Regions from separate parts of the Paenisporosarcina macmurdoensis genome, predicted to be linked through region 1. Evidence: a T-box and tRNA genes for the amino acid it is inferred to sense, from the RefSeq annotation. Region 1 holds a T-box; the other holds one or more tRNA genes.
What was found. The T-box of region 1 lies ahead of ileS (isoleucine--tRNA ligase). A T-box ahead of a tRNA ligase gene usually reads a tRNA of that ligase, here a tRNA-Ile.
Positions count from the first base shown of each region.

Region 1 (6,887 bases):
ACAGTATGATATACACTTGCGAAGTCGTATTTGTCATATGCTTTACGAACGGTTTCAATCATTTCTTGAAGTTTCATGAACATATATTGATCCACTTCACGTAAGTCTTCGAATGCTACGCGATCTGTTTGTGGGTTAAAGTCTGTTACATTTCCGTGTAAGAAACGGAATGTGTTACGAATTTTACGATACACTTCAGCTACTTGTTTAAAATTCGAATCTGACACGCGAACGTCTGCTGTGTAATCGACAGATGCCACCCATAAACGTAGGATATCCGCACCTAATTGATTCATCACCTTTGCAGGGTCAATCACGTTACCAATTGATTTACTCATCTTGCGTCCTTCACCATCAAGTGTAAATCCGTGGCTTAAAACCCCTTTGTAAGGAGCGTGGCCGTTAATTGCAACACTTGTAGTTAATGATGAATTAAACCATCCACGATACTGGTCAGAACCTTCTAAATAAAGATCAGCTGGATATACCAAGTCGTCACGTTCATCTAGTACAGCTTGATGAGAAGACCCAGAATCGAACCACACATCCATAATATCCGTTTCTTTAGAGAAACGACCATTTGGGCTACCTTCATGTGTAAAGCCTTGTGGTAACAAATCTTTTGCTTCACGTTCGAACCAAACGGTTGATCCATGTTCACGGAACAACTTAGAAACATGGGCAATCGTTTCTTCATTTAAAATAGGCTCACCGTCTTCCGCATAGAAAACTGGGATTGGAACTCCCCATACACGTTGACGAGAAATACACCAATCTCCACGATCACGGACCATGTTGAAGAGACGTGTTTCGCCCCAAGCTGGTGTGAATGTTGTGTCTTTAATTGCTTGTAATAACTCATCACGGAATGCTTCGATTGATGCGAACCATTGAGCAGTTGCGCGGAAAATAACCGGCTTTTTCGTACGCCAATCATGTGGTGCAGAGTGTGTGAAGAATGTTAATTTCTCTAAAGCGCCAGCAGCTTCTAATGCCTCTGTAATGACTTTATTCGCTTTATCATAGAACAACCCTTCAAACCCTGGTGCTTCTGCAGTCAATACGCCACGGTCATCAACTGGAGATAGCACTTCAAGTCCATATGCTTTACCTACTTGGAAATCGTCTTCCCCGTGTCCTGGAGCAGTATGAACACATCCAGTACCGCCTTCATTTGTCACATGTTCACCTAACATGACAAGAGAATCACGATCATATAAAGGATGTTTTGCAACCATGCGATCCATTTGCTCGCCTTTTACAGTTTGAACGATTTCATAAGATTCCCATTCAAGTGTTGTTGCAACATTTTCTAATAAGTCTTTAGCTACTAGGTAATTCGTACCGCTCACTTCAACAATTACATAATCAAATTCAGGATGAACTGAGATACCTAAGTTAGCTGGAATTGTCCAAGGTGTAGTCGTCCAAATCATAATCTTCGTACCTTCAGCAATAATCCCTTTACCATCTGTAACGTCAAAGCTTACATAAATTGAAGGTGATTTTTTGTCTTGATATTCGATTTCAGCTTCAGCTAAAGCCGTTTCACTTGATGGAGACCAATATACTGGTTTTAAACCTTTGTAAATATAGCCTTTACGAGCCATCTCACCGAACACTTCGATTTGACGAGACTCATAAGCCGGTTTTAAAGTAATGTACGGATTTTCCCAATCCCCACGCACACCTAGACGTTTAAACTGATTACGTTGGCGGTCAATTTGTTCATACGCGTATGTTTCACATAAATTACGGAATTCAGCAACCGTCATTTCTTTACGATTAACACCCTTGTTTGCTAACGCTTGCTCGATTGGCAAACCGTGTGTATCCCAACCTGGAACATATGGCGCGTAATAGCCAGTCATCGATTTGTGTCTCACAATCATATCTTTTAGCACTTTGTTTAATGCGTGACCCATATGCAAATCTCCATTTGCATATGGAGGACCATCGTGAAGAATAAAACTTGGACGATCTTTTGTTCGATCCAATACTTTTTCATATAACTTCATTTCATTCCATTTTTCTTGCATAGCTGGTTCACGGTTAGGCAAACCTCCACGCATAGGGAATTCTGTTTTAGGCATTAATAATGTATCTTTGTATTCCATCTATAAAACCTCCTTCATATTGGTTCGAAGCCTACTGCGGTTTTAACCGCAACGGCTTCATGACCCTCCTTAGAGGGCCCAAGCGTAAAGCGCCACTTTAGCTCGACTCCGACGGTGGAAAGACCGAATCGAAAACCCGTTTTCGCATGAGGTCTTGAAGCGGAGGTGCGAGCTGGCGCTTGGAGCTAGACATTGCAAATAAATGAAAAATAAAAACTCCTCATCCCAATGAAGGGACGAGAAGTTATAACTCGCGGTACCACCCTAATTGCCACATTAATATGTTGCCAGCTTAGATCACATTAACGGTGTGAAACCGAAATCACTTACAAAACCTTAGTTCAGTGATTTAACTCAAGAGTGATTTTCAATTGATTGCCACTTGTTCGAGCTTTCACCATCCTCGAATCGCTAATCTGTGCTTTCAAAATACTGTCTCTTTCAGCGTTTTATTAAATATTATTCCAGTATGTAGATATTATAGGGAATGATTACGTAATGGTCAAGCTACGCTTAATCCTCTTTTTTATCCAAACGTGCTAGCTGGCTTGTATCTACTTCATATTGCATTAAGTGATCCCAGTCATCCGTATTGATTAAATCAAGTTGAGCTTCCACTAACATTTTAAAACGATTGCGGAATACTTTTGATTGTTTTTTCAAATCTTCAACTTCTAATGCAATGCGACGAGCTTTAGTTAACGACTCATTGACTATACGGTCTGCGTTTTTCTCTGCTTCTTTAACTATTAATTTTGCTTCTTTTTGTGAGTTTCTACGTAATTCTTCTGCAGCTTCTTGAGCGACCACAATTGACTTTTGCAAAGTCATTTCAATCGTTGTAAAATGTCCCACTCGTTCACTTGAAGATTTCAATTTCTCTTCTAAATCTTTTTTATCTTTAAGTAGAAGTTCAAAATCTTTAATCACTTGTTCCAAAAATTCGTTAACCTCGTCTTCGTTGTATCCTCGGAATCCACGACCAAACTCTTTGTTATGAATATCTAGTGGTGATAGCGGCATTTCAAAAATCTCCCCTTTACAAACTTACATCGTTTCCAACTATTATACCTTTCATTGTCAACGATGAAAGCAATAATGCGAATTTATTCGAATATTTTTCACGATTTTGGCTCGATTCTCCCAATTTGAAGACGGATTTTGTCTTTTTTGGTCCGTCCTTCAATTAAACCGATTTGGATTCGTCCAAATCCTCTTATTGATAATAAATCCGATTCGTGGAGTTCGAATGATGGCTGTTCTCGAACTGTCCAATTGACTTTCACTTTCCCACTATGAATAAGCAAGGATGCTTTCTGCCTAGAAACATTAAACAAAGAGGCAATGATGGTATCAATTCTCATCGAACTTACCGTATGTGATTCTTCTACCCAGACATCCTTGTTTTCTAAATATGGATGATCATGTGGCAATTCTTCCACTTTAATTTTAGATTTACCAATTGATGTTAGATGAGACGTCACATAATCGGACATTTCTGATACTACAGCAAATTCGATTTGACTATCATCTACTCGAATATCACCAAATTTCGATCGATCAAGACCCAGTGACATAAGAGAACCTAATACATCTGGATGTTCTAATTTAATAAATTTAGAAGGGTACTTAATTGAAAACGTAGTTATTCCATAGTCTTCATCCGTTGCAGCAAAGTAAGAAGGTGAAATCAGCATACGTTTTCGTTCGGCTTCAGGAAGTTCTCCATATGCAGTTACTATAACGTCGTCATTTTGACCAATCATAGATTGTACAATAAATTGTTGTCTAGGGTCTAAAAAGTCAGTTAGTTTTGGAGCATAGCGATCCTGTGTTTCCCGAAGCCACCCACTAACTTGTTCTATAAAAGGTTGTTCATCTTTTCGAAAATGCTGTAATACTTGTTCCATTTCTGTTCTCCCTCTCAATGGTCAAAAAAAGCCCCACGAAAGTGAGGCAAGATTTTAAATATAAGTTGTTAAAGATGCAAGTCCTGTCCCTGCTAGTCTTAATACTAATATAGCAACTATTGGCGAAATATCAATCATGCCAAATGGTGGGATAAATCGTCTAAACGGTTCTAAATATGGCTCACAAATCTTTTCTAAAAAGCGGCCTATAGTTGTTTCTCTTGTACTTGGCACCCAAGACATGAAAATATAGACAATGAGCAAAATAGAATAAAAGAATAATACTTGTTGTAGAATACTTATTACTAAATCCATAAGAACTAATTACACCTCAATTATTGTATGTCGTCATAAAAGTAATCTGAAATTGCTCCTGCCACTTCAACTGTATCAGGTGCGCATAGGAATATATCGGTACCAATACGCTGAATATCTCCGCCTAAAGCATACACGGTTCCACTTAAAAAATCCACAATGCGGATTCCTTGATCTTTTTCAATTCGTTGTAAGTTTACAACGACCGCACGTTTGTTTTTTAAGTGCTCAGAAATATCTTGCGCTTCTGCGTAAACACGTGGTTCAACTAGTATTACTTTTGAAGATTTTTGTAAGTTTTGAAGACTCACTATATTTGAAGTAGGATTAGGTTCGATTTGCACACTTCTCCTTTCTTTTGTTGTTTTACGTGCTGTCGGTTGAGGCATTGGTTGAGATTCGTTTCTACGGTCGTTATTTCTTGGTGATTCATCTTCTTCTTCTTCTAAGTAAAAAAAGTTTTTGAATTTATTTTTCATACTCATGTAAGATCCTCACTTTCGTCTCCGACTAGTGCTGTTCCAATTCGCACATATGTTGCGCCTTCTTCTATTGCGATTTCGTAGTCATTTGACATTCCCATAGATAATTCAGTACAAGGTGCATGTGGATATTGTTTGTTGGCAATTTTTATTTGCATGTCTTTTAATCCTTTGAAAACAGAACGTATAACTTCTTCATTTGAAGTGTTCGGTGCCATTGTCATCAAACCAATAATACGAATTCGATTATGTTCATGTAAAGACTCAATAAACGATTGAACATCTTTTAAGTCAATTCCATGTTTCGCTTCTTCTTCAGAGACATTCACTTGTACAAAACAATCAATTGTATGTTCAGCTCTTTTTTGAATCTCGTCAGCCAAACTTAATCGATCAAGTGAATGCAGGAACTGAATGGTATGAATAACCTGTTTTACTTTTCGGGTTTGCAGAGATCCAATATAGTGCCATATAGCAGGTGATTTTATAGCTTCTTGTTTATTTATCAAACCTTCAGGGCGATTTTCACCAAGGTGATTTAGACCCGATTGTAAAGCTTCCTCAGTACGTTTAATTGAAACAGCTTTAGTTACTGCAACAATATGAACATCAGAAATAGAACGATTGGCACGAATACATGCTTGATTAATTTGTTGTTGTATTTGTTGAAGGTTACGATCAATTTGCATTTTTAGAGTTCCTACCTTTTTAGGTATCGATGTTATCTCTATATTGTACCAATCAAACCTCTAATATTCAATGTTTATCCCTGTTCTAAGCCCTTAGACTGAACGATGACGACATCTTTCCCAATAACTTTAATATCGCATAATCGGATCATAACTGTTGGGCGATTGCCAGAAAACAATTCCATCATCTTCTTTGGTTCTGCCAAGAAAAAAGATTCTATGGTTCCTGTCTCTTTAGATATTTGAGCATCATTAACAAAACCGAGCATTTTCCCATCACTTGCTTCAATAAACTCTTTTTGTTGGATATCAGTAAATTTCAACGGTCATACCCCCTTTGTTTAGTTTATGTTCATAAACGAAAAAAAAGCTTTTATTCTAGAAAAGGAATAAAAGCTTTTTATCTCAGTGTAAATCGTAATTGTATTGTTCTTTAATGACACGAATAGCATGCTTCTCAAGTCTAGAAATTTGAGCTTGTGATATTCCTAATTCTTTAGCAATTTCAGTTTGTGTTTCTCCGTAATAATAGCGCTTAGCTAATATTCTCTGTTCTCGTATATCCAACTTACTGATGCTTTCCTTCATAAAAATATAAGTCGACCATGATTCTTCGGATACTTGTTCATCTCGTAATTGATCAAGCATGAACACAGGATCACCGCCGTCATGATAAATAGGTTCTTGTAACGAAATAGGTTCTTGTATTGCATCTAAGGCAAACAATATATCTTCATGAGGGATTTCAATTATCTCTGCAAGTTGCTGGATCGTTGGTTCATGCAAATGTTCTGTAATATACTGTTCTTTTGCTTTCATTGACTTATAGGCAATGTCTCGTAGTGATCTCGATACACGGACCGGATGGTGATCACGCAAGTGTCTTCTAATTTCCCCAATTATCATAGGCACTGCATACGTGGAAAATCTCACATTGTGTTTTAAATCAAAGTTCTCAATTGATTTGATTAAGCCAATACAGCCTACTTGAAATAAGTCATCCGCTTGTTCTCCGCGATAAGCAAAGCGTTGAACTAAACTTAATACTAATCGTAAGTTTCCCATTACTAGCTCATCTTTTGCAAATTCGTCACCACTCTGTAAACGTATGAACGTTTTTGTCATCACTTCGTTTGATAAAACAGGCAGCTTAGACGTATCTACACCGCATAATTCGACTTTTGTACGTACCATCGCTTTTTCCTCCGAACTGTTCTACACTGTGATATCTTTCAGTGTGTCCGCCTCGGAGAAAACTATGCGTTTTGTATTGACTCCAAATTCATCCATTAAGCTGTCGGTTGATTTAATTCTTCTCGCAAATCATGTATGATTTTCTTCTCTAAACGGGAAATATAAGATTGAGAAATACCC
Region 1 covers NZ_JBHSRI010000002.1:472,318-479,204, reverse strand. The annotation lists gene ileS (isoleucine--tRNA ligase) at 1-2,117, opposite strand, end outside; T-box leader at 2,347-2,571, opposite strand; gene ACFPYN_RS02210 (DivIVA domain-containing protein) at 2,631-3,140, opposite strand; gene ACFPYN_RS02205 (YlmH family RNA-binding protein) at 3,239-4,027, opposite strand; gene ACFPYN_RS02200 (YggT family protein) at 4,082-4,342, opposite strand; gene ACFPYN_RS02195 (cell division protein SepF) at 4,363-4,827, opposite strand; gene ACFPYN_RS02190 (YggS family pyridoxal phosphate-dependent enzyme) at 4,824-5,513, opposite strand; gene ACFPYN_RS02185 (YlmC/YmxH family sporulation protein) at 5,588-5,836, opposite strand; gene sigG (RNA polymerase sporulation sigma factor SigG) at 5,919-6,707, opposite strand; gene sigE (RNA polymerase sporulation sigma factor SigE) at 6,803-6,887, opposite strand, start outside.

Region 2 (6,887 bases), on a different contig from region 1:
TTGGTATAATAAATCTTGTCGTTAAAAAAGAATACCCAGTCCAGTGATAATGGCAAAGAGGTCACACCCGTTCCCATACCGAACACGGAAGTTAAGCTCTTTAGCGCCGATGGTAGTTGGGGGTCTCCCCCTGCAAGAGTAGGACGTCGCTGGGCGATTTATTTCGGAGGATTAGCTCAGCTGGGAGAGCATCTGCCTTACAAGCAGAGGGTCGGCGGTTCGAGCCCGTCATCCTCCACCATATTTTTTTACAGTGTGCCGGTGTAGCTCAGCTGGTAGAGCAACTGACTTGTAATCAGTAGGTCGAGGGTTCGACTCCTTTCGCCGGCACCATTAATTTTCGAGAGCCATTAGCTCAGTTGGTAGAGCATCTGACTTTTAATCAGAGGGTCGTAGGTTCGAATCCTACATGGCTCACCATTTTTAAATATTAAGTCGCGGGTATGGCGGAACTGGCAGACGCACTAGACTTAGGATCTAGCGCCGCAAGGCGTGGGGGTTCGACTCCCTTTACCCGCACCATTTTTATAACAACATACGAGCGGAAGTAGTTCAGTGGTAGAACATCACCTTGCCAAGGTGGGGGTCGCGAGTTCGAACCTCGTCTTCCGCTCCAAAACTTCTTAAGTGCCGGGGTGGCGGAACTGGCAGACGCACAGGACTTAAAATCCTGCGGTAGGTGACTACCGTACCGGTTCGATTCCGGTCCTCGGCACCATCTTTTTAAAACAGCATATTTAGCGCCCGTAGCTCAATTGGATAGAGTACTTGACTACGAATCAAGCGGTTAGAGGTTCGAGTCCTCTCGGGCGCGCCATTATTATTAACTTCGGGAAGTAGCTCAGCTTGGTAGAGCACTTGGTTTGGGACCAAGGGGTCGCAGGTTCGAATCCTGTCTTCCCGACCAGTATTTTATCCCTTTTTAGGGGCCTTAGCTCAGCTGGGAGAGCGCCTGCCTTGCACGCAGGAGGTCAGCGGTTCGATCCCGCTAGGCTCCACCAACATTTATAAAGATCCTGGCGGCCTAGCTCAGCTGGCTAGAGCGTACGGTTCATACCCGTGAGGTCGGGGGTTCGATCCCCTCGGCCGCCATTATTTAGGACCTTTAGCTCAGTTGGTTAGAGCAGACGGCTCATAACCGTCCGGTCGCAGGTTCGAGTCCTGCAAGGTCCACCACTTATATATCTCGGAGGTATACCCAAGTTTGGCTGAAGGGATCGGTCTTGAAAACCGACAGGGGAGTAAAATCCCGCGGGGGTTCGAATCCCTCTACCTCCTCCATTTTACTAAGTGTGTGGTATAAATAAATCATCAAACATTACATACATATCTCGCTCTAAAGAAATCGCGAGGGTGGAGAAAATCGTCAAACAAAGATGACGATGGCCACTACGCATAAAGCGTTAAAGCAATTGTGTTTGTAACAATAATATTATCGCGGGGTGGAGCAGCACGGTAGCTCGTTGGGCTCATAACCCAAAGGTCGCAGGTTCAAATCCTGCCCCCGCAACCAAATGGTTCCGTGGTGTAGCGGTTAACATGCCTGCCTGTCACGCAGGAGATCGCGGGTTCGATTCCCGTCGGGACCGCCATTTTTTTAAAGTAATTCTTTAGGAATTTGGCAGAAGCAAAGAAGATCGAGGAAGCAAAATGAGTAAGTGAAGGAGCGTACTAACATACGTGACTAACCGAAAGAAGCTGACAAAGAGATTCAATGCTAGTACAAATTCAACTAATGTGGCTCAGTAGCTCAGTCGGTAGAGCAAAGGACTGAAAATCCTTGTGTCGGCGGTTCGATTCCGTCCTGAGCCACCATATTGCGGGTGTAGTTTAGTGGTAAAACCTCAGCCTTCCAAGCTGATGATGAGAGTTCGATTCTCTTCACCCGCTCCAATTTTTTTGTGGGCCTATAGCTCAGCTGGTTAGAGCGCACGCCTGATAAGCGTGAGGTCGATGGTTCGAGTCCATTTAGGCCCACCATTCCGAAGTAGCTCAGTGGTAGAGCAATCGACTGTTAATCGATTGGTCGTAGGTTCGAGTCCTACCTTCGGAGCCAATTATTTCTGGGGAAGTACTCAAGTGGCTGAAGAGGCGCCCCTGCTAAGGGTGTAGGTCGGTCAAACGGCGCGAGGGTTCAAATCCCTCCTTCTCCGCCAGATGTAAGGCCCCTTGGTCAAGCGGTTAAGACACCGCCCTTTCACGGCGGTAACACGGGTTCGAATCCCGTAGGGGTCATATAGAAAGATGCGCTATCTTCGGGATAGCGTGTTTTTTTATGTCCAAATGTCGAATTATAGGGAATCGTGACATATCGCTCGTGAACCATTCATTATTCTGTTCTTAGTCCTTTCATAAACCACCATACTAAAAACCCGCAAGTGCTTAATAGCGCACTTGCGGGTTTTTTACATATTAAATCAAATAACCAATTAATAAGCCAATACTAAGCAGGAAACCGAATATGGTATTCGTTAATGCAGTATCTTTCATAGCCGGAGCTACTTCAATTGTATGTACTTTTGTTTTAAAAATACGGATTGCATGTATAGGTTTTTTTATACTTACGAATATAAGAAGTGCCCAAGGTGTTAGTACACCCCAAATAACTAAAGCTACGATCCATACATAGGAAACTACGAACAGTGCAAGCAATACATTAATTGCTTGTTTACGACCGATTAATATAGCCATTGTTTTACGGCCACTTTCTTTATCGCCCACTAAATCACGAATATTGTTTGATAGCATAATTGCAGCGACAAGTAGCATACTTGGAACAGACAGTAATAGAGCGATTGTTGTGATGTCACCTGTTTGAATAAAGAATGCTATTAAGACGATTAACATGCCCATAAAAACACCTGAAAATAATTCACCAAAAGGTGTATATGCAATTGGATATGGACCACCAGTATATAAATATCCAATTGCCATTGCTACAGCTCCAACAACAGCTAATAGCCAAGTGGTTTGGATGCAAATATAGATACCTAATAAGATCGAGATAGCATAAAGCAGTAATGCAAGTATCATGACTGTTTTTGGTTTAACGCCATTTCGTACAATGGCACCACCAATTCCGACCGATTTTTCAGTATCTAACCCTCTTGCAAAATCATAGTACTCATTAAACATATTTGTAGCTGCTTGGATGAGCATGCTTGCAAATAACATGGCGAAAAATAATGGCCAATGTATATTTGTATAAGAAATTGCAATCATTGTTCCTAGAAATACCGGGACGAATGATGCTGTTAACGTATGAGGTCTTGTTAATTGCCACCATATACGCCAGCCAGTATCGGCTTTTAAATCGTGTGACATATAGTCTCCGCTCCTTCTTCTTTTTTCACCTCCCTTATTGTACTTCAACAACTTAATTATGGGTAGATTGTTTGCTTATCGGATGCCGAATCGGGATAAAAGAGGTATGATAGAAGGTATGATATTGAGGGAACTTTACTTTTTTGTAAAGTCCTATTTACGGAGGGAAGCTGGATGAATCGTAAGACATTTACATCCACAGAATACGCAGTTGAAGAGCTATCATCAGCTGTACATTTTTATACTGAAACGATTGAAGTTAATGGATTATCCTCAATTGCTTTTTTTGAAGCAGGCGAGTCATATAAAGGGAAAAGATTTTATTGGCAAAACCGTGAAAAAACCTTTACCTTAGTTGGCATTGGACATGCACATGTTATTACAAGCTCATCTGAGGACAGCCGGTTTGAAGAAGTAGATAAACAATGGAATGAACTCTGCTCTAAAATTGTCAATGAAGAACAGGATTTACAGCCTATACTATTTGGTGGGTTTTCGTTTGACCCTGCAAATCATTTGTCTTCCGAGTGGGATATATTCCCCTCGGCATACTTTGCTGTGCCATCATTTCAACTTGTCATTCGTGATGACAGAGTTTTTATTAGTATTCATTTAGTTACAAGTGAATTAGACTCACAACATCTATTTGATCATCTACGTTCAGAGCGTGACGATTTGATTCATGCAGCACAAGTAAAGGAATTAAAACCATATGCAAAACCACTGTTAACGAATTTAGAAGAACGTTTTAAGGAACTGTATTTAGATGCAGTTTCTCATGTTACAAAGTTAATTCATGCTGGGGAAGCACAGAAAGTCGTGATTGCCCGTTCGTTATCCTTAACATTTGCAGAAGATGTCAATTCACCCTCTGCTATGTATCATGTATCAAAGGAGCAACCAGAAAGTTTTCTTTTTGGTTTGGAACTTGGAGATAATTTGTTTTTTGGAGCGACACCTGAACGATTAGTAAAGGTTGAAAATCGCAGAGCACTTTCTACTTGTTTGGCTGGCTCTATTAACCGGGGACAAACTGCAACAAAAGATCAACAACTAGGCAATGACTTACTGCAAGATTCAAAAAACCGTGAAGAACATCAATATGTAGTCGATATGATTACAAGTGTATTTAAACAGTATTGTGATGATGTTAAAGTGCCGAAGTTTCCTAAGTTAATGAAAATTCGTGACATTCAACATTTATTTACACCTGTAGAAGGTCATTTACAAAAAGGACAAGGCTTGCTTCAACTAGTAAAAGACTTGCATCCCACTCCGGCATTAGGTGGCGAACCGCGTGCAGATGCCATGGCCATTATTCGAATGGTGGAGCAAATGAATCGTGGATATTATGCAGCTCCTGTTGGCTGGATTGATGCTGAAGGAAATGGAGAATTTGCAGTGGCCATTCGTTCTGCCTTATTAAATAAACAAAAGGCATATCTTTATGCTGGTGGAGGCATTGTAGCAGATTCGGATCCAACATCGGAATACGCAGAGACGTTAGTGAAATTTAGACCGATGTTACGAACTCTTGGAGGCAAGTTAAATGGATAATCGTGCAAACTTAACCGAGTACGTTCATACGATCGTGCAAACTTTTCTTCAAGCTGGTGTTCAGGATGTTGTGATCAGTCCAGGTTCTCGCTCTACTCCTCTTGCTTATGCCTTTAGTCAAACACAAGCATTTAACACATATATGCAAATTGACGAGCGTTCAGCTGGATTCTTTGCTTTAGGGTTGGCAAAAGCTAAACAAAATCCAGTGTTGCTGCTTTGTACTTCTGGAACTGCAGCAGCTAACTATTTCCCGTCAATTGTGGAAGCAAACTATGCACGAATTCCACTCATTGTGTTAACGGCAGACAGACCTCACGAGTTGCGAGAAGTTGGCGCACCGCAAGCTATAAATCAAGTTCAATTATATGGGAATCACGTTAAATGGAGTGTGGATTTTCCTTTAGCGGACGGCTATAAAGAAACGATCCCTTTTGTCGAGAGACATACTGGACGAGCAGTTACTTTTGCAAAGGCAGCACCGATGGGTCCCATACACATAAATATCCCGTTTCGCGAGCCGTTACTACTCGATTTTGAGTACGAAGTACAACCATCAACGTACCAACAATCGATTACCGGATCAATTGTTGCTTCTCAATCATCCATTAAATTGGTTGAAGAGATGATGGTGAATACCAAGAGGGGATTCATAATTGTTGGTGAACTATCTGGTGATTTCTCAAAACAAGATTTTTGGGCTTTCGCTAAATCACTTCAGTGGCCAATAATAGCTGATGCACTTTCCCAACTTCGTACGGAAGTTCCTGAAGAATGCCGACATTTATTGATAGATCAATACGATGCTCTGTTGAAAAGTGGGAATTTTAAAAAGGCAATAAACCCAGATTTAGTCTTGCGATTTGGTGCACAACCTGTGTCAAAACCACTTTCTCTTTTCTTGAAAGAATATAGACCTGCTGTCTATATCGTCATTGATGAAGATCCTTTATTCCGTGATTCTTTAGGTGTAGTGACTCATCATATACAGTCAATTCCGCAAGTATTTTGGAATGACGTCAATCAAGTACAAACTAATGAAACACTGAACATCTGGACACAAGCGAATTCGGTTGCAACGGAACATATTGAACGTTACATTGACGACCAACAAGATGAAGGTGCATTTGCTGGAAAATTATTTAATTTATTAGCTGATGGTAGTGATTTAATCTCGGGAAGCAGCATGCCAATTCGTGATGTCGATACTTTCTTTAATCAAACAACCAAAGATATCGCTATCTATGCTAATCGTGGAACAAATGGCATTGACGGGGTGGTATCAACTGCTCTCGGCATACAACAAGCTAGAAAGCGTCCCACAACCCTTTTAATTGGTGATATCTCCTTTTTACACGATAGTAATGGCTTATTGGTCACTCGTTTTCACGACACTGATCTTACCATCGTTGTGATGAATAATGACGGAGGGGGCATTTTCTCATATCTACCGCAGTCCAAGGAAGAAACATATTTTGAGAAGTTGTTCGGAACGCCAACAGGTTTAACATTTGATTCTATCGCAACTATGTATCAAGCAGAATATTTTGCTGTCGATTCAATGGAAGCATTTGAAGATGCTTTAACTACCCTTAAACACAAGGATTTACGCATCATTGAAGTGAAGACGAATCGTCAAGAAAATGTGATAGCTCATCGTCATTTATGGAGCGACATCACCGAGGAGTTAGATCAACTGTGGAGCAATTAATCAAAAGTGTTCGAGGAGTAAAGATTGGTTATTCCATCATGAATAAAGAGGCATCTGAGACGATGGTTTTTTTGCATGGTTTTACAGGAAGCACGAAAACTTGGGAACCCATCATAGAATGCTTACCTCCAAAAGTCAGATGTATTACAGTGGATTTATTGGGACATGGTAAGACGGATGCTCCTCAAGAAACACGACGCTATGAAATGAAAGAGCAACTTCTGGATTTACAGACGCTGTTTGTTTCGCTTCAAGTAACTGATTTTACGCTCGTTGGTTATTCGATGGGGGGACG
Region 2 covers NZ_JBHSRI010000007.1:154-7,040, forward strand. The annotation lists rRNA gene rrf (5S ribosomal RNA) at 40-155, shown strand; tRNA gene ACFPYN_RS06490 (tRNA-Val) at 166-241, shown strand; tRNA gene ACFPYN_RS06495 (tRNA-Thr) at 258-333, shown strand; tRNA gene ACFPYN_RS06500 (tRNA-Lys) at 345-420, shown strand; tRNA gene ACFPYN_RS06505 (tRNA-Leu) at 438-522, shown strand; tRNA gene ACFPYN_RS06510 (tRNA-Gly) at 542-616, shown strand; tRNA gene ACFPYN_RS06515 (tRNA-Leu) at 630-718, shown strand; tRNA gene ACFPYN_RS06520 (tRNA-Arg) at 741-817, shown strand; tRNA gene ACFPYN_RS06525 (tRNA-Pro) at 831-907, shown strand; tRNA gene ACFPYN_RS06530 (tRNA-Ala) at 926-1,001, shown strand; tRNA gene ACFPYN_RS06535 (tRNA-Met) at 1,019-1,092, shown strand; tRNA gene ACFPYN_RS06540 (tRNA-Ile) at 1,100-1,176, shown strand; tRNA gene ACFPYN_RS06545 (tRNA-Ser) at 1,189-1,281, shown strand; tRNA gene ACFPYN_RS06550 (tRNA-Met) at 1,437-1,513, shown strand; tRNA gene ACFPYN_RS06555 (tRNA-Asp) at 1,517-1,592, shown strand; tRNA gene ACFPYN_RS06560 (tRNA-Phe) at 1,740-1,815, shown strand; tRNA gene ACFPYN_RS06565 (tRNA-Gly) at 1,820-1,893, shown strand; tRNA gene ACFPYN_RS06570 (tRNA-Ile) at 1,904-1,980, shown strand; tRNA gene ACFPYN_RS06575 (tRNA-Asn) at 1,982-2,056, shown strand; tRNA gene ACFPYN_RS06580 (tRNA-Ser) at 2,066-2,156, shown strand; tRNA gene ACFPYN_RS06585 (tRNA-Glu) at 2,164-2,235, shown strand; gene ACFPYN_RS06590 (1,4-dihydroxy-2-naphthoate polyprenyltransferase) at 2,413-3,324, opposite strand; gene ACFPYN_RS06595 (isochorismate synthase) at 3,499-4,881, shown strand; gene menD (2-succinyl-5-enolpyruvyl-6-hydroxy-3-cyclohexene-1-carboxylic-acid synthase) at 4,874-6,592, shown strand; gene menH (2-succinyl-6-hydroxy-2,4-cyclohexadiene-1-carboxylate synthase) at 6,580-6,887, shown strand, end outside.
Region 2: it encodes a tRNA-Ile, which carries the amino acid that the T-box ahead of ileS (isoleucine--tRNA ligase) is inferred to sense. The anticodon was not compared.